Regions from separate parts of the Curtobacterium sp. MCBD17_026 genome, predicted to be linked through region 1. Evidence: predicted binding sites of a transcription regulator. Region 1 holds the regulator's gene; each other region holds the start of a gene.
The links. The regulator HrcA, encoded in region 1, represses chaperone genes, less so after heat shock. The targets are predictions, from matches to a motif close to TTNGCACTCGNNNNNNNCGAGTGCNAA.

Region 1 (4,197 bases):
CCACCGAGGCGAACCCGGACTCCGTCGACGCGGCGTCGCTCGAGACCCTGCGGGCCGGCGGCTTCAACCGGATCAGCTACGGCATGCAGTCCGCCGTGCCGCACGTGCTCGCCACGCTCGACCGCACGCACGACCCGCTCCGGGTCCCAGTGGTCGTCGACCTCGCGAAGCAGCAGGGACTCGACGTCTCGCTCGACCTCATCTACTCGACCCCGGGGGAGTCCCTCGCCGACTGGCGGACCTCGCTCGACGCCGCGATCGCCTGCGAGCCCGACCACGTGTCGGCGTACTCGCTCATCGTCGAGGACGGCACCGCGATGGGCCGCATGGTCGCCCGCGGCGAGCTCCCCGCCCCCGACGACGACCTGGCCGCCGACATGTACGAGCTCGCAGACCAGGTGCTCGGCGACGCCGGCTACTCCTGGTACGAGGTGTCGAACTGGGCACGCGGTGACGCGCACGCGAGTCGCCACAACCTGTCCTACTGGAAGGGCCACGACTGGTGGGGCGTCGGACCCGGCGCGCACTCCGCCGTCGCCGGCACGCGCTGGTGGAACGTCAAGCACCCGGCCGCGTACGCGAACCGGGTGCTGTCGGGGGAGTCGCCGGCCGCCGGCCGCGAGACCATCGACGACGAGACGCGGTACGTCGAGCGACTGCTGCTGGCGGCGCGGGTCCGCGGGGAGCTCGCGACGAGCGAGATCCGCCAGGAGGCCCGTGGCCGGGTCGCCGGCCTCATCGCACGCGGACTCGTGGACGGGTCGGCCGCGGTGCGGGGACGGATCGACCTGACCCTGCAGGGCCGCCTGCTCGCCGACGCGGTGGTGCGGGAGCTGCTCGACTGAGCGGCGTGCGCCGCTCGGTCGGGCTCGTGGGGGCGCTACTGCTTGATGAACTCGATCGAGAGCGGGTAGCGGTAGAACTGTCCCTGGTTCGCGGCGATCGCGGCCATGATGCTGAAGATCAGCGACACGATGCCCGCTGCCAGCACGATCAGGACCCCGACGCCGAACACCGACGTGAGCGAACCGACCACGTAGGCGATGCCCATCGTGATGTGGAAGTTCAGCGCGACGCGGGTGTGCTCGCGGACGAAGCCGCCGCGGTCGCGGAGGACCAGGTAGGCGACCAACGGCGCGATGAAGTTGAAGAAGATGCCGCCGATGTGCGTCAGCGTGGCCCACAGGCGCTGGTCCTCGGGGCTCATCGGCCGGGGCGGGGTGTAGCCGGCGGGGTACTGCGGTCCGCCGGGGTACTGCGGTCCGCCGGGCTGCTGGGGGCCACCGGGGCCGTGGCCGTACGGGCCGCCGGGCTGCTCGGGTCCGTGGCCGTCGGGCTGCTGTCCGTTGGTCATGGCGGAAGCGTATCGGCCGACCGCCCGGAAGTCCCGGGCCGTCAGCGGTCGGGCGTAGGATCAGCAGTCGACACGTCCGAGTGCCAGGTCGATCGGGAAAGGAGGCGCTCGTGGTCAGTGAACGCAGCCTCGAGGTCCTCAAGGCCATCGTGCGCGACTACGTGGCGTCGCGTGAACCCGTCGGGTCGAAGACCATCGTCGAGCGGCACGCCTTCGGGGTCAGCGCCGCGACGATCCGCAACGACATGGCCCTGCTCGAGGACGAGCAGCTGATCGCCGCACCGCACACCTCGTCCGGCCGGGTGCCGACCGACAAGGGGTACCGCGTCTTCGTGGACCACCTGGCGGGTGCCCGTCCGCTCTCCAGCGCGCAGCGGCACGCCATCGAGACCTTCCTCGGCGCCCCGAACGACCTCGACGAGGTCCTCGGGCGCACCGTCCGGCTGCTCAGCCAGCTCACCAACCAGGTCGCCCTGGTGCAGTACCCCTCGATGGTGCGCGCCCGGGTGCAGCACGTCGAGCTCGTCCGGCTCGGTGACGCCCGGTTGATGGTGGTGCTCATCACCGACACCGCTCGCGTCGAACAGCGCGTGGTCGAGACCGACGTCCCGCTCGACGAAGGCTCGCTGGGCGAACTCCGCACCGTGGTGAACGGCGCGACGGTGGGCCTCCTGCTGCAGGACGTCCCGACCGCGCTCCGAGCCGTGCCGCAGCAGCTCCGCCCCGACGCCCAGACGCTCGGCGGGGTCGTCGTCGCCACGCTCATCGAGCAGGTCGCGGCGAACCGGCAGGACCGCCTGCTGATGGCCGGTGCGGCCAACCTGGCGAAGAGCGAGCAGGACTTCTCCGGCGGGCTCTTCCCGGTGCTCGAAGCGATCGAGGAACAAGTCACCCTGCTCCGGTTGTTCGGGGAGATGCAGGTGGACGACATCGCGGTGGCGGCCAGCATCGGCGTCGAGAACGCCGAGTACGGGCTCGACGCCACGAGCATCGTCGCCGGCGGCTACCTGGCCGGTGGCGAGGTGGCCCGCCTGGGCGTCCTCGGACCGACCCGCATGGACTACGGCACGAACATGGCGGCCGTCCGCGCCGTCGCCCGGTACCTGTCCAAGCTCCTGGGCGAACACTGACCAACCGACCGAACCCAACCGACTGAGGGATACGTGGCAGACCACTACGACGTCCTCGGCGTCCAGCGAGACGCCTCCGATGCCGACATCAAGAAGGCCTACCGCCGCCTGGCGCGTGAGCTCCACCCGGACGTGAACCCGGCACCCGACGCCGCCGAGCGCTTCAAGGACGTGACGCACGCGTACGACGTGCTGAGCGACCCCGAGCAGCGGCGCCGGTACGACGCCGGGCCGCAGGCCGACAGCCCCTTCGGTGGTGGCGCCGGTGGCTTCAGCGACATCTTCGACGCCTTCTTCGGCGGCGGCGGTGGTGGCGGCGGCCGGGGGTCGGGCCCGCGCAGCCGTGCCGAGCGCGGACAGGACGCCCTGCTCCGCATCGAGGTCGACCTCGACGAGGTCGTCTTCGGCACCCACAAGGACGTCGAGGTCGACACGGCGGTGCTGTGCGAGACCTGCCACGGCTCCTGCTGTGCGCCGGGCACCAGCCCCCGCACGTGCGACATCTGCGGTGGCTCCGGGCACATCCAGCGCCAGGTCCGTTCGCTCCTCGGCAACGTGGTGACGAGCGCACCGTGCGGCACGTGCCGCGGGTACGGCACCGTCATCCCGAGCCCCTGCCCGACCTGCCAGGGTCAGGGCCGCGTCCGCGCGCGTCGCACCGTGCCGGTGGACGTCCCCGCCGGCGTCGACTCCGGTCTCCGACTTCAGATGCCCGGCCAGGGCGAGGTCGGTCCGGCCGGCGGCCCGTCCGGCGACCTGTACCTCGAGATCCGCGTGCGCCACGACGACGTCTTCAGCCGTGACGGCGACGACCTGCTGGCGACGCTCGAGGTCGGCATGACCGACGCCGTCCTCGGCACGACCACCACGATCGACGGCCTCGACGGTCCGGTCGAGCTCGAGATCCGACCCGGTGTGCAGAGTGCCGACGTCCTCGTCATCAAGGACCGCGGCATCACGAAGCTGCGCGGGAACGGCCGCGGTGACCTGCGGGTCGGCGTGCAGGTCGTCACGCCGACCAAGCTGTCCCACAAGGAGCGGCAGCTGGTGGAGCAGCTCGCGAAGTCGCACAAGACCACCGCCCCGCAGCTCGCCCGGTTCCAGCAGGGCATGTTCGGCAAGCTCCGCGACCGGTTCTTCAACCACTGATGGCGTCGCTGTACCTCGTCGACTCGCTGGACGGCGTCACCGTCGGTGACCCGGTGTCGCTCGACGGGGCCGAGGGCCGGCACGCGGTCTCCGTCGCGCGCGTCCGGGTCGGCGAGGTCCTGCGGATCGCCGACGGTCGGGGCACGGTGGTCTCCGGTCCGGTGACGGCACTCGGCAAGGACACGCTGGAGCTCGCGGTCCACACCGTCGAGCACCAGGACGCACCGCGCCCGTCGCTGACGCTCGTGCAGGCCCTGGCCAAGGGCGGTCGTGACGAGATGGCCGTGCAGGCGGCGACCGAGATCGGGGTCGACCGGGTCGTGCCGTGGTCGGCCGCACGCAGCGTCTCCCGGTGGGACGGCGCGAAGGTCGAGAAGGGCCGCGCGCGGTGGGCCGCGATCGCGCACGAGGCCGCGAAGCAGGCGATCCGTCCGCGTGTGCCCGTCGTCGCGCCGCTGGTGACGACCGGACAACTCGTGTCCGCGCTCGGTGAGGGGACCACCCTCGTCCTGCTCGACCCGACCGCGACCGTGCGGCTCGCCACCTGGGAACCCCCGACGGGCG
Region 2 (4,197 bases), 1.3 Mb from region 1:
CGACAACAAGCCCGTCTACCAGAGCGCCATCCAGGGTGCGGTGAAGAAGTAGGGCACAGCCCAGCACCGCTCGCGAAAGCGACAGTCCCCCGCGGAACCTCCGCGGGGGACTGTCGCTTTCGCTTCGCTGTCGGGGACGACCGGCAGGATGTGTCGCCTTCGCAGGACGGAGCGACGGGCGGCCTGGAGGCCCGTGGGGCCCGGGTCAGACCGGCTCGGCCGCGGCGGGTGCGAGCGCCCGGCGACGGGACGCCCGTGCGGCGGCGAACGAGTCCGCCGTCAGCACCACGAGCGCGAGCCACACGATGCCGAAGCCGAACCAGCGGCCCGCTGACATCTCCTCGTGCTGCACCAGCACTCCGACGAGCAGCTGCATCACGGGCGCCAGGTACTGGGTCAGGCCGAGGGTCGACAGGCTCACCCGACGGGCCGACGACGCGAAGAGCAGCAGCGGCACCGCGGTCGCCGGCCCGGTCAGCACGGTGATGACCACGTGTCCCCAGCCCTCGCTCGTGAACGTCACCCCGCCGCCGAGCCCGGTCGCCCCGAGCACCACCAGCGCCACGACTGCGATCGGCAGCAGCCACACGGTCTCGAGTGTCAGGCCGCTCAGGGCGTCCACGGCGCCGCCGACGCGCTTCTTCACCAGGCCGTACAGCCCGAACGAGAACGCCAGGGCCAGCGAGATCCACGGCATCTGCCCGTACCCGATGGCGATGACGACGACGGCGACGACGCTCAGCCCGACGGCGGTCCACTGCGCCGGACGCAGGCGTTCACGCAGGACCACGACGCCGAGCGCGATCGTGACGAGCGGGTTGATGAAGTAGCCGAGCGCGGCCTCGACGGTGTGGCCGGTGGTCGTCGCGAGGACGTAGACGGTCCAGTTGACCAGGATCAGGACGGCGGCGAGCCCCATCACGAGCATCACGCGGCGCTGGGCCATCAGGGTGCGGGTGCGGAGCCACGACCGGGTGACGGCGATCGCGACCGCGCAGAACACCAGGCCGAAGACGATCCGCCACGACACGATCTCGAACGCCGCCGCGGGGGCCATGGCCGCGAACAGCAGGGGCATCAGACCCCAGAGCCCGTACGCCACGATGGCCTGCACCACGCCGACGGATGCCTCGCTGCGGACAGGTCGCGCGGGACTCGGTTCACTCACGGAACCATCCTAGGAACGACCGCCGACCCGTGGGACGCGCGCCGGGCCTCCAGGCGGGCTGATCAGGACCGGAATGCCCGGGTGACGGGCCCCGGAAACACGTCACGCCCCGTCGGCCCGAAGGCCGGACGGGGCGTGACGTGTCGAGTACTCGACTCAGTGAACGATGACCGCGAGGACATCGCGGGCCGACAGGACCAGCAGGTCCTCGCCCGAGTACTTGACCTCGGTTCCGCCGTACTTGGAGTAGATGACCTTGTCACCCACGGCGACGTCGAGCGGGACGCGGTTGCCGTTGTCGTCGATGCGACCCGGACCCACGGCGACGACCTCGCCCTCCTGGGGCTTCTCCTTCGCGGTGTCGGGGATGACCAGACCGGAAGCGGTGGTCTGCTCCGCCTCGACCTGGCGGATGACGATGCGATCCTCGAGCGGCTTGATGCTGACGGCCACGGTGACCTCTTCTTTCTCGGTACGGACTCGGTACAGATGAAAACCGGGTTGGCACTTCGCACAGGAGAGTGCCAACGCCAACTCTAGGGGGCCTCTGGCACTCGGTCAATCCGAGTGCCAGCAGATCCGGAGAACACGCAGCACCTGCGAGGATCGACGCATGGACGCCGCCGAACTCACCGCACTGCTGACCTCCGACGGGATGGCCCTGCTCGACCGTACCCCCGGGGTCTCCGACGGCGGCGAGATCGTCCGCGTGGTGTCCCGGCTGCGCGCCGAGGGCCACGATCCCCGGCTCGTCGCGGCCGTCCTCACCCAGGCGAAGCTGCGGCTGAAGGCCCGCGGCAAGTTCGGCGACTTCGCGTCCCGCATGCTCTTCACCGAGGCAGGGCTCGAGCAGGCCACCCGGCTGCAGGTCGCGGCCCAGCACGCCGGACGCTTCGCCGCGGCCGGGCTGACCCGTGTCGCCGACCTCGGTTGCGGCATCGGCGGGGATGCCATGGCGATGGCGGCGCTCGACCTCGACGTCACCGCCGTCGATCGCGACGAGGTGACCGCGGCCGTCGCGACCCACAACCTGGCGGTCTGGCCGAACGCGCGGGTGGAACTCGGTGATGCCGCGTCCTTCGACCTGTCCTCGGTGGACGGCGTGTGGATGGACCCGGCACGACGCACCTCCGGCCACTCCGACACCCGCCGGCTCGCCGACCCGGACGACTGGTCGCCCTCCCTCGACACCGTGTTCGCCGCGGCGACGACGACGCCGACCGGCGTGAAGCTCGGTCCGGGCATCGACCGCGACCTGATCCCGGACACCGCCGAGGCGCAGTGGACCTCCGTCGACCGCGAGGTCGTGGAGCTCGCCCTGTGGTTCGGCCCCCTCGCCCGCCCCGGGATCCGCCGCGCTGCCACCGTCATCGGCGCACACGGCATCGCCGAGATGACCGGAGCGGCCGACGCCGACGACGCCGAGGTCGGACCGCTCGGCGCCCACCTGTACGAGCCCGACGGCGCCGTGATCCGCGCACGGCTGATCGGCGACCTGGCACGCAGCCTCGACGGGCACATGTTGTCCGACGGCATCGCCTACGTCACGTCCGACCGCGCCGTCACGACCCCCTTCGCGCAGGGCTTCCGGGTGCTCGACACGATGCCGCTCGACGTCAAGCGACTGGCTGCGCGGCTCGCCGCCGACAGCATCGGCACCGTCGAGATCAAGAAGCGCGGCGTCGACGTCGACCCCGCCCAGTTCCGCAAGCGGCTGCGGTTGCGCGGGTCGGGTCGCGTCACGCTCGTGCTCACCCGCCTGGAGGGACGCCACACGGCGATCCTGTGCGAGCGGCTCACCGACACGGTCGGCTGACGGCCGGGGGCCGCGCGGTGCTCCGTCAGCGTCAGTTGACGAAGGCGCCGGAGCTCGAGCTGTAGTCGGAGTAGTCCGAGTAGTCCGACGCGTTCGCGATCGAGATCCACACCAGGGCGACGATCAGGATGAACAGGCCGGTCAGGATCCAGCCACCGATGATGCCGGCGAGCGCGAGGCCACGGCCGCCCTCACCGCTCTGCTTGATCTTGCCGAGGGCGATGTGGCCCATGATCGCGCCGGCCGGGCTCGTCAGGATGATGATCGGCCAGATGATGATGCCGCCGAACGCGAAGACGATCGACAGGATCGACAGGACGTTCGTCTTCGGGCGCTGCGCGTAGGGCTGGTAGGTGTACGGGTTCGACGCGTAGGGCTGCTGCTGACCGTACGGGTTCTGCTGCTGACCGTACGGGTTCTGCGGGGCGCCGTAGGCATTCTGCTGCTGCTGAGCCGCGTACGGGTTCTGCTGCTGTGCGTACGGGTTCGACTGGGACTGCGGTGCCGCGTACGGGTCCTGCTGCTGCGGCTGACCGTACGGGTTCGACTGCTGCGGCGCCGCGTACGGGTTCTGCTGCTGCGGAGCGCCGTACGGGTTCTGCGGCTGCTGCGGCGCCGCGTACGGGTCCTGCTGCTGGCCGTACGGGTGCTGGGGTGCTTCCGGGGCCGACGGGGCCTGCGGTGCGTCAGGAGCCTGCGGGGCGTCCGGGGCGGGCGTGCCGTCGGGCTGTCCGTTCACTGGTCCGTTCGGCGTCTCGCCCGGCTTCGGCCACTCGTTCTGATCGGACACCGTCCACCCCTCTCGGCGTCCGGTCTCTCCGACGCCAGGTTGAATCCTCCCACAGGCTCCCGAAGAAGGACCGGGGCAGAACTGGTCAGACCTGGACGGTCGTCACAGGCAGGGTCGAGTCCGCGGCGATGCCGAGGGCGCTCGGCGCGCGCCCCTCGGCGACCAGACGGGCTCCGACGGCGGCGATCATCGCGCCGTTGTCGGTGCACAGGTCGAACGGCGGGATCCGCAGCCGCACGCCCGCCGCCGCGCAACGCTCCTCGGCGACCTGGCGCAGTCGGGCGTTCGCGACGACCCCTCCACCGAGCAGCAGGCGGTCGACGCCGGTGTCGCGGCACGCGTTCAGGGCCTTGGTCAGCAGGACGTCGACCACGGCCTCGCGGAAGCTCGCGGCGACGTCGGCCACCGGCACCTCGCGGCCCT
Region 3 (4,197 bases), 1.1 Mb from region 1:
CGTGGACCGGGGCTGCCAGGTCGGCGCGTCGGAGTCGTTCCGGATTGATGCCGTGCCCGACTGCATCGGCCACGCGGAAGGTGGATCGGTCGAACGGAGCAGGGAGGCGACGGGCAGCTGGCATGCCGTCATGGTCGTTGCGGGGCACCCGAGCCGACCACGCACGGTCGGAACCTGTGGAGAATGAGGTGAGCCGGGCCTCCTGTGTGGGAGAGACGACCCCAGACACGCGCAAGCCACACGCACGAGTCGGCCACGACTCCCCGCTCCTGCGCCGGCCAACGGTCACGATGCGTCGACTGGAGCGGGCCGAGCCGACGATTCGTGACCGCTCGGCGGAACTGAGCGGGGTGTTGTGACCTCCCGCCCGGCCCCACCCCGCCCGGCCCCACCGCGCCCGACCCCTCCACGCCCCGCCACCCCCGCACACGCGGAAGGGCCCCACACGCGCAGCGTGCGGGGCCCTTCCGTCAGACGGACTTAGAAGTCCATGCCACCCGTCGGGTCGCCAGCCGGAGCAGCAGGGGTGCGCTCGGGCTTCTCGGCGACGACGGCCTCGGTGGTCAGGAACAGACCGGCGATCGACGCAGCGTTCTGCAGCGCCGAGCGCGTGACCTTGGCGGGGTCGATGATGCCGGCGGCGATCAGGTCGACGTACTCGCCGGTCGCGGCGTTGAGGCCCCAACCCGACTCGAGCTCGCGGACCTTGGCGGCGACGACACCCGGCTCGAGACCGGCGTTCAGCGCGATCTGCTTGAGCGGCGCGTCGATGGCCACGCGGACGATGTTCGCACCCGTCGCCTCGTCACCCTCGAGCTCGAGGGCCTCGAGTGCGACGGCACCGGCCTGGATGAGGGCGACGCCACCACCGGCGACGATGCCCTCTTCGACGGCAGCCTTCGCGTTGCGGACGGCGTCCTCGATGCGGTGCTTGCGCTCCTTGAGCTCGACCTCGGTCGCGGCACCCGCCTTGATGACGGCGACGCCACCGGCGAGCTTCGCGAGGCGCTCCTGGAGCTTCTCGCGGTCGTAGTCGGAGTCGGTCGCCTCGATCTCGGCACGGATCTGTCGGACACGGCCGGCGATCTGCTCGGCGTCGCCGGCACCCTCGACGATCGTGGTCTCGTCCTTGGTGATGACGACCTTGCGGGCACGACCGAGCAGGTCGAGCGTCGCGTTCTCGAGCTTGAGGCCGACCTCTTCCGAGATGACCTGGCCGCCGGTCAGGATCGCGATGTCCTGCAGCATGGCCTTGCGGCGGTCGCCGAAGCCCGGGGCCTTGACGGCGACGGACTTGAAGATGCCGCGGATCTTGTTCACGACGAGCGTGGCCAGGGCCTCGCCGTCGACGTCCTCGGCGATGATCAGGAGCTGCTTGCCCGCCTGGATCACCTTGTCGACGACCGGCAGGAGGTCCTTGATGTTCGAGATCTTCGAGTTGACGATCAGGATGTAGGCGTCCTCGAAGACGGCTTCCTGACGCTCGGGGTCGGTGACGAAGTACTGCGACAGGTAGCCCTTGTCGAAGCGCATGCCCTCGGTGAGCTCGAGCTCGGTGCCGAAGGTGTTCGACTCCTCGACGGTGACGACGCCTTCCTTGCCGACCTTGTCGATGGCCTCGGCGATGAGCGCGCCGATGGTCGGGTCAGCTGCCGAGATCGACGCGGTCGCGGCGATCTGGTCCTTGGTCTCGATGTCCTTCGCGTTGGCGAGGAGCTGGTCGGAGACGGCGGCGACGGCCTTCTCGATGCCGCGCTTGAGCGACACGGGGTCGGCACCGGCGGCGACGTTGCGGAGGCCTTCGCGGACGAGCGCCTGGGCGAGGACGGTCGCGGTGGTCGTCCCGTCACCGGCGACGTCGTCGGTCTTCTTGGCGACCTCCTTGACGAGCTCCGCGCCGATCTTCTCGTACGGGTCGTCGAGCTCGATCTCCTTGGCGATGGAGACACCGTCGTTCGTGATCGTGGGGGCACCCCACTTCTTCTCGAGGACGACGTTGCGGCCGCGCGGGCCGAGCGTCACCTTCACGGCGTCGGCCAGCTGGTTCAGGCCGCGCTCGAGGCCACGGCGGGCCTCCTCGTCGAAAGCAATGATCTTAGCCATGTGGTTTTTCGTCCCTCCCGGACGTCGTCTTGGGGGTCGTGCTGGCACTCAGCGTGAGCGAGTGCCAACGCCGATTCTGGCACTCGCCGGGTGTGAGTGCAACACAGTCGGGAGGCTCGTGACGACTTCCCAGGACACGTCGCGTCCGGCGGACCCCGCACCACCGCCGCGGTCGCGCTCCCCGCACCCGTCACCGTCGCCGCACACGACGAACGCGCCGCCCCTGACGGGACGGCGCGTTCTGGAAGTGGTCGTGCTCAGGCGGGGCGGACGGACTCTGCCTGCGGGCCCTTCGACCCGGTGCCGACGTCGAACACGACGGCCTGGCCCTCCTCGAGGACCTTGTAACCCGACATGTCGATGGCCGAGTAGTGCACGAACACGTCCTGGCCCCCTCCATCCACGGTGATGAAGCCGAAGCCCTTTTCAGCGTTGAACCACTTCACGGTTCCGTTGGCCATGATCTCTTGCTCCCTGGTACTGCAGTGCGGAACGACGTGATCGTCGTCTGCATGGGACTCTGACCGAACGCGCCCGATCAGGCAAGAGGTGTGACGTTGTTTCACGTCGATTCCGTCAGAAATCAACGTGACCGAAACACAGCCGTCACACAATGCGCGGAAAACGCGGCGCGACGTGGCACCGCGGCCGATCAGCCGGTGTAGTCGGCGCCGAGCACGACGCTCACGTCGGCGTTCGGGAACGCCACCGACTGCTGCACGGCCGTGACGCCGAGCTGCTTCGCGATGCCCTGCGCGACCGCCGCCTGCGACGCCTGCTGGTAGTAGACGATCGTCGACGTCGACCCCGTCGTGCCGGCGTCGCCCGTGGAGGCGACCTGCCAGCCGGCGCCGGTCAGCGCCGCACTCGCCCGGCTGGCGAGGCCCGTGGTGGTCGTGCCGTTCAGGACGACGACGGTGGTGGTGCCCTGCTGTGCCGGCGTCGCGGCCGCAGCGCTGCCCGCACCAGCCGAACCGGGACCGGCGGACGAGGACGCGGACGGCTTCGACGTCGCCGAGGGCTTCGCGGTCGCCGACGCCGACGTGGACGCCGAGGGAGCGTCGGATCCGTTGAACGAGTAGCTGCCGTTCAGCAGTGCGAGGACGAGCACCCCGATGCCGACGAGCACACCGGTGGCGAGCGCCGCCCAGGCGAAGGCGATCCATCCACGGCCGCGACGCTGTGCTCCGCGGTGTGCACCGACCCGCGGGCCGTCGGCGACGTCGTCGAACCGGTCTCGGGGGAATCTCGTGCTCATCGTTCCTCTTCACGTCCTTCGGGAGCTGCACCGGGCGCGACGAAGCTGCGCGTCGCCCGGGCGCTGGTGCGCGCGTGACGGAGCCGCTGCAGCCGGGTGACGAGCTGCGGGTCGTACGCGAGTGCCGCGGGTGAGTCGATCACGCGGTTCAGCACCTGGTAGTAGCGCGCCGCCGACATCTCGAACTCCACCCGGATCTCCGCTTCCTTCGTGCGGTCGTGCCGTGCCCTGTCCTGCTCGAACGACAGCACGTGCTTCGCGAGCTCACTGAGCTGGTCAGCACCGAGCTGGTCAGCATCGAGCTGATCAACGCTGCGCTCGTCGACACGGCGTTCGTCGGTGGGGCTGGTCACGGCGGTTCCGATCACGTATCGGGTAACGGGTCTCGCACATCGTAGGGGTGGAGTCGATCCGGACCCTGGCACGGCGCTGGACTGTCGCGAACACCGGTCACAGGTTCGGCGTGCGGAACCACCGCACACGCGTGCCGAACGGGTCCGAGACGGCGACCGCGACCCCGTCGAGCGAGACCGTCGCGAACGAGTCCGGGTCCGCCACGTCGACGTCGTCGGGCAGCGTCGCCGCCACCTGGCGCAGGATCCCGGTGCGTTCGAGGGCGATCCAGTGCACGCTCCGCTCGCGGATCCGGTCCACGAACCGCTGCCGGTCCGCGCCCGGCACGTAGACCAGGGTCCCGGTGGTCAGGACGACCGGTTCGACGTCGTCCGGCAGAGCGTCCAGTGCACGGTCGAGGTCACCTGGCACGGCGCCGACGAGTCGGTCTGGAGGCACGGCGAGCGTCGCGCGCGCAGCCTGACGCATCAGGGCGGTCCGGT
Region 4 (4,197 bases), 1.6 Mb from region 1:
CCGATCCGTGCCGTCCGAGGCATCCCGGAGTACGTGCTGTGCATGTCCTGTCCCGCCCTTCTTGCTTGCCGTGTGTCCCCTGCGGACGCCTGAACTCTTTCACGAAGTGAACGGTCAGTTCAACGAACCATTCGCGCTGTGTACGTTTTGCGCGCCGAACGGTTCGGGACCGTCGGTCAGGGTCGTCAGGAGCTGCAGGAGTGCCGCCCGTCGCGGCTCGTCGAGCGGTGCGAACAGGCCGTCGAGCACCCCCTCGGCGATGCGGTGTCCCTCCTCGAGCACCCGCCGACCGTCCTCGGTGACGGTGTGCTCGATCCGGCGGCCCCGGCCGGCGGTCCGGGTGATGAGCCCACGGCCGAGCATGCGGTTCGCGAGGGTGCCGAACGCCTGGTCGCTCTGGAACGTCGCGACGGCGAGGTCGTGCCCGGATGCGCGGGGCATCCGGTCGATCGCGCGCAGGGCGTCCCACTGCACGAGCGTCACGCCGAGGTCGCGCAGGGCGGCGTCCATCGTGCGGTGGTTGCGGTACTGCGCCCGCTTGACGGCGTGGCCCAGGGCTTCGAGGTCGGTCGGCATGGTGCTACGGTATCAACACTCGTACATAAACATGTTGATACGGAGCATTCATGACCGACACCCGCACCCGCACCGCGCTCGTCCTGCACGGTGGCGGTGGCCCCAGGACCGTCGCACCGATCGTCGCGCACCTCGCGCCCGCCTTCCACGTCGTCGCCCCCACGCACCCCGGGTGGGACGGCACCCCGCGCCCGGACGGGATCGACTCCGTCCCGGCCCTGGCGGCCGCGTACCTCGAGCAGCTCCTCGCCGCCGGGGAGCAGGACGTCGTGCTCGTGGGGTCGTCGATCGGCGGCTGGATCGCCCTCGAGATGGCCGTGCAGGCAGCTGCCGACGACCGGTTCGCCGGGGTCGTCGGTGCCGTCGTCGACATCGACGGCGTGGGTGCGGTGGTCGAGGGCGAACCGATCGCCGACTTCTTCGCCCTCGATGCCCGCGGGCTGGCCGAGGTCGCCTGGCACGATCCCGAGCGGGGGTACCAGGACCCGGCGTCGGTCACCGAGGAACAACAGGCGGTGCAGCGGTCGAACGGGCAGACCATGGCGGTCGTCGCCGGCCGGTCGATGAGCGACCCGACCCTGCTCCGGCGGCTCGGGGCCGTACGGGTGCCGACGCTCGTGGTCTTCGGTGCGAGCGACGCGGTCGTGACCCCGGCGTACGGTCGCGCGGTGGCGGCGGCCGTGCCGGGTGCGGTGTTCGCCGAGGTCCCGGCGGCCGGGCACCTGCCCCATCTCGAGGCCCCCGGGGCGACGTGGGCGGTCATCGACCCGTTCCTGGCGCCACTGCTCGGCTGAGTTCTCGGCGTCCTCTGAGCGATCTTTTGGCACTCACCAGGGTCGAGTGCTAAAACGGTCGCAGTTGAGTCGAGGGGACTCAACGAGAACCACGAAGGAGTTGATTTCGATGACGATGAACTTCGACCCGTTCCGCGAGCTCGACCGCCTCGCGGGTTCGCTCCTCGGCACCGCCGCCGGCCCGCGCTCGATGCCGATGGACCTGTACCGCACCGGGGACCACTACGTCCTCGACGTCGACCTGCCCGGCATCGACCCGGGCTCCGTCGACATCGACGTGGACGGCTCCGTCCTGACCATCCGCGCCGAGCGCACCCTGGGCGCGCCCGAGGGCTCGCAGTGGCTCACGCGTGAGCGCCAGCCCGGCACGTTCGTCCGGCAGCTGACGCTCGGCGACGGCCTGGACGCCGAGCGCATCACCGCCGGGTACGACAACGGCGTGCTGAGCGTCACGATCCCCGTCAAGGAGTCCGCGAAGCCGCGCAAGATCGCCGTCACCGTCGGTGGCGCGTCCGAGCAGCTCGCGGTCGGTTCCGGCGCCGCCGCCGAGTGAGGAGCTGAGCGATGACGTCCGTCCTGCTGAACGCTGTGGTCGCGGTCCTCGTCGTCACCGCGGCCCTCGCGCTGACGAGCCTGGACCGGCGCACCGCCGTGCTCCTCGGGGCCACCGGCAGCCTGACCGGCACGTTCCTGACCTGGGTCGCCGCGCCCCGGCTCTTCGAGCAGTCGCTCCTGGCGCCCTGGGTCGCGGCGGTCCTCGGCACGGCCCTGCTGATCGCGGGGTGGAGCGCGGTCCGCTCCTACTCGGGCATCTTCGAGGCACCACGCGACGAAGAACCCGAGACGGGGGCACTGATGACCGTGGGCGGGTCCGCCCCGTCGGTGCGGTGACCATGTGACGGACAGGAGGCCCGGTGCACGTCGTGCGCCGGGCCTCCCGTCTTTCCGTCGGTCGCGTGGGCGACCGTCGGGACTACTCCTTGTTCAGCTTGTCCTGCACCAGGCCGGCCGTCTTCTCGACGACGTTCGGCAGCTCGGTGGTGCCGTAGAGCCGGACGTCGGGGTGCGTGGGCGGGGGCATCGGGACCGAGGTCGTCGGGCCGTCGTGGTACGAGTACTCGCCCTTGCCGTCGAACGAGGGGCCGCTCGCCCACGGGCCGTTCTTCGCCTCGGCACCGTCGGAGAAGTTGAGGTACTGGTAGTTGACCTCCTGGTTCTCCTTCGACTGCGGGAAGTTGCTCGGCACGGGGAAGCCCTCGACGCCCTTCTCGCGCAGCTCGGCCGCGGCGGTCGCCCACATGTTCTGGTGCATGGTGTCGCGGGCGATGAGGAAGGACAGCAGGTCCCGCACGCCGTGGTCGTCGGTCATGTGGTAGAGCCGGGCGGCCTGCACACGACCCTGCATCTCGGCGTTCTCGTTCGCCGTGAAGTCGGCGAGCAGGTTGCCGCTGGCGGTGATGTACGAGCCCTGCCAGGGGTTGCCGTTGCTGTCCACCGGACGGGCGCCCGCACCGGCGACGATCGCGTGCTGGACGTCCGTGCCGCCGACGATCGCGGCGACCGTCGGGTCGTCCTGCAGCGCGTCCTCGGTGATCCCGAGCGGGGACTTCTCGAGCAGCTGGGCGATCATCGTCGCGAGCATCTCGACGTGGCCCATCTCCTCGGCGCCGATGCCGAACACCATGTCGCGGTACTTGCCGGGGATGTGCATGTTCCACGCCTGGAACTGGTACTGCAGGGCGACGGAGATCTCTCCGTACTGGCCACCGAGCACCTCCTGCAGCTTGCGGGCGTAGATCGCGTCGGGCTTGTCGGGCGTTGCCTTGAACTGGAGTTCCTGCTTGTGGAAGTACAAATCGTGCTCCTTCGTGTCGATCGAGCGATTGCACCGCCGATGGTTCGCCGGGGGCACTGAGCGGCCGTCCAAGGTGGCCGGATCACGCAGAGGGTGTCCCGGATGGGCCGGTTCCACGGCTCCGGGTCCACCGCCGGCTTCACCCGGCAGGACGAGGCCCTTCGGTCGACCGCCCGATGCCCTCGGCCGTCCGGTTGCGCAGGCTGGGAACATGCAGACCTCGACCAAGCACACGATCGCCACCCTGCTGCTCTGCGCGGCGATCGTGGTCGCCACCGTCATCGCACTCATGGCCATGACCCCGCCCGCGTGACGCCGCGGTGCGGCATGGGAGGATCGCTCTCGTGACCGAACGGGGCAGGTTCCTCCGGCCGCTCGCCACCCGGTCGATCGTCATCGACGTGGCCTGGGCGGTCCTGGCGGCGTTCGTCTTCCTGCTGCCCATCGACCTCGAGCTCGAGCACGCGAGCCTCGCCGCGGTGCTGTCGGCCTCGGTGGCGATCGCCCTGCGTCGCGTCTCCCCGTCCGCCGCGATGGCGATGGTCGTCGTCCTCGGGGTGATCCAGGTCGGCGGCGGCGAGCGCCCGTCGCTGGTGGACCTCGCGCTGTTCGTCGTGATCGGCACCGCCGCCGTCGTGGGCACCCGCACCGAGGTCGTCGTCTCCGGCGTGCTCGCGGTCGTCGCCGGAGCGGGTGCGACGGTCTACCTGGCGTCGACCGGCTTCCGGTTCCTCGTGCTCATCAACGGCCCGCGCGACCAGGCCTTCCTGGCGATGGCCGCCCCGGTGACCGCGCTGCTCGGGGTCTGGGCGGGCGGGGTCGCCGTCCGGGCCTTCCGCTCCCGCGACCGCGAGTCGGAGCGCCGTGCCGACGCCGAGGCCGCAGCATCACGTGCCGAGGCCGTCGCCACCGAGGCCGAGGCCACCGCCACCCGCGCCATCGACGTCGCCGAGTCCGAACGCATCCGCGCCG

Region 2: a site for HrcA is predicted at 1,716-1,742, ahead of groES (co-chaperone GroES). Genes of this name have one in related genera too.
Region 3: a site for HrcA is predicted at 2,145-2,171, ahead of groL (chaperonin GroEL). Genes of this name have one in related genera too.
Region 4: a site for HrcA is predicted at 1,397-1,423, ahead of DEI85_RS00315 (Hsp20/alpha crystallin family protein). Genes of this name have one in related genera too.

The regions. Positions count from the first base shown of each region.
Region 1 covers NZ_CP126281.1:2,046,640-2,050,836, reverse strand. The annotation lists gene hemW (radical SAM family heme chaperone HemW) at 1-845, shown strand, start outside; gene DEI85_RS09690 (DUF4870 domain-containing protein) at 881-1,354, opposite strand; gene hrcA (heat-inducible transcriptional repressor HrcA) at 1,465-2,484, shown strand; gene dnaJ (molecular chaperone DnaJ) at 2,518-3,633, shown strand; gene DEI85_RS09675 (16S rRNA (uracil(1498)-N(3))-methyltransferase) at 3,633-4,197, shown strand, end outside.
Region 2 covers NZ_CP126281.1:3,307,992-3,312,188, forward strand. The annotation lists gene DEI85_RS15655 (ABC transporter substrate-binding protein) at 1-52, shown strand, start outside; gene rarD (EamA family transporter RarD) at 206-1,168, opposite strand; gene groES (co-chaperone GroES) at 1,325-1,621, opposite strand; gene DEI85_RS15670 (class I SAM-dependent methyltransferase) at 1,782-2,984, shown strand; gene DEI85_RS15675 (DUF4190 domain-containing protein) at 3,016-3,774, opposite strand; gene tsaD (tRNA (adenosine(37)-N6)-threonylcarbamoyltransferase complex transferase subunit TsaD) at 3,860-4,197, opposite strand, start outside.
Region 3 covers NZ_CP126281.1:3,154,589-3,158,785, forward strand. The annotation lists gene DEI85_RS14985 (putative endonuclease domain-containing protein) at 1-124, opposite strand, end outside; gene groL (chaperonin GroEL) at 481-2,103, opposite strand; gene DEI85_RS14995 (cold-shock protein) at 2,361-2,564, opposite strand; gene DEI85_RS15000 (LytR C-terminal domain-containing protein) at 2,756-3,361, opposite strand; gene DEI85_RS15005 (DUF3263 domain-containing protein) at 3,358-3,714, opposite strand; gene DEI85_RS15010 (DUF2332 family protein) at 3,812-4,197, opposite strand, start outside.
Region 4 covers NZ_CP126281.1:66,406-70,602, reverse strand. The annotation lists gene DEI85_RS00330 (hypothetical protein) at 1-44, opposite strand, end outside; gene DEI85_RS00325 (MarR family winged helix-turn-helix transcriptional regulator) at 115-576, opposite strand; gene DEI85_RS00320 (alpha/beta fold hydrolase) at 627-1,370, shown strand; gene DEI85_RS00315 (Hsp20/alpha crystallin family protein) at 1,480-1,923, shown strand; gene DEI85_RS00310 (hypothetical protein) at 1,935-2,261, shown strand; gene DEI85_RS00305 (manganese catalase) at 2,344-3,225, opposite strand; gene DEI85_RS00300 (sensor histidine kinase) at 3,570-4,197, shown strand, end outside.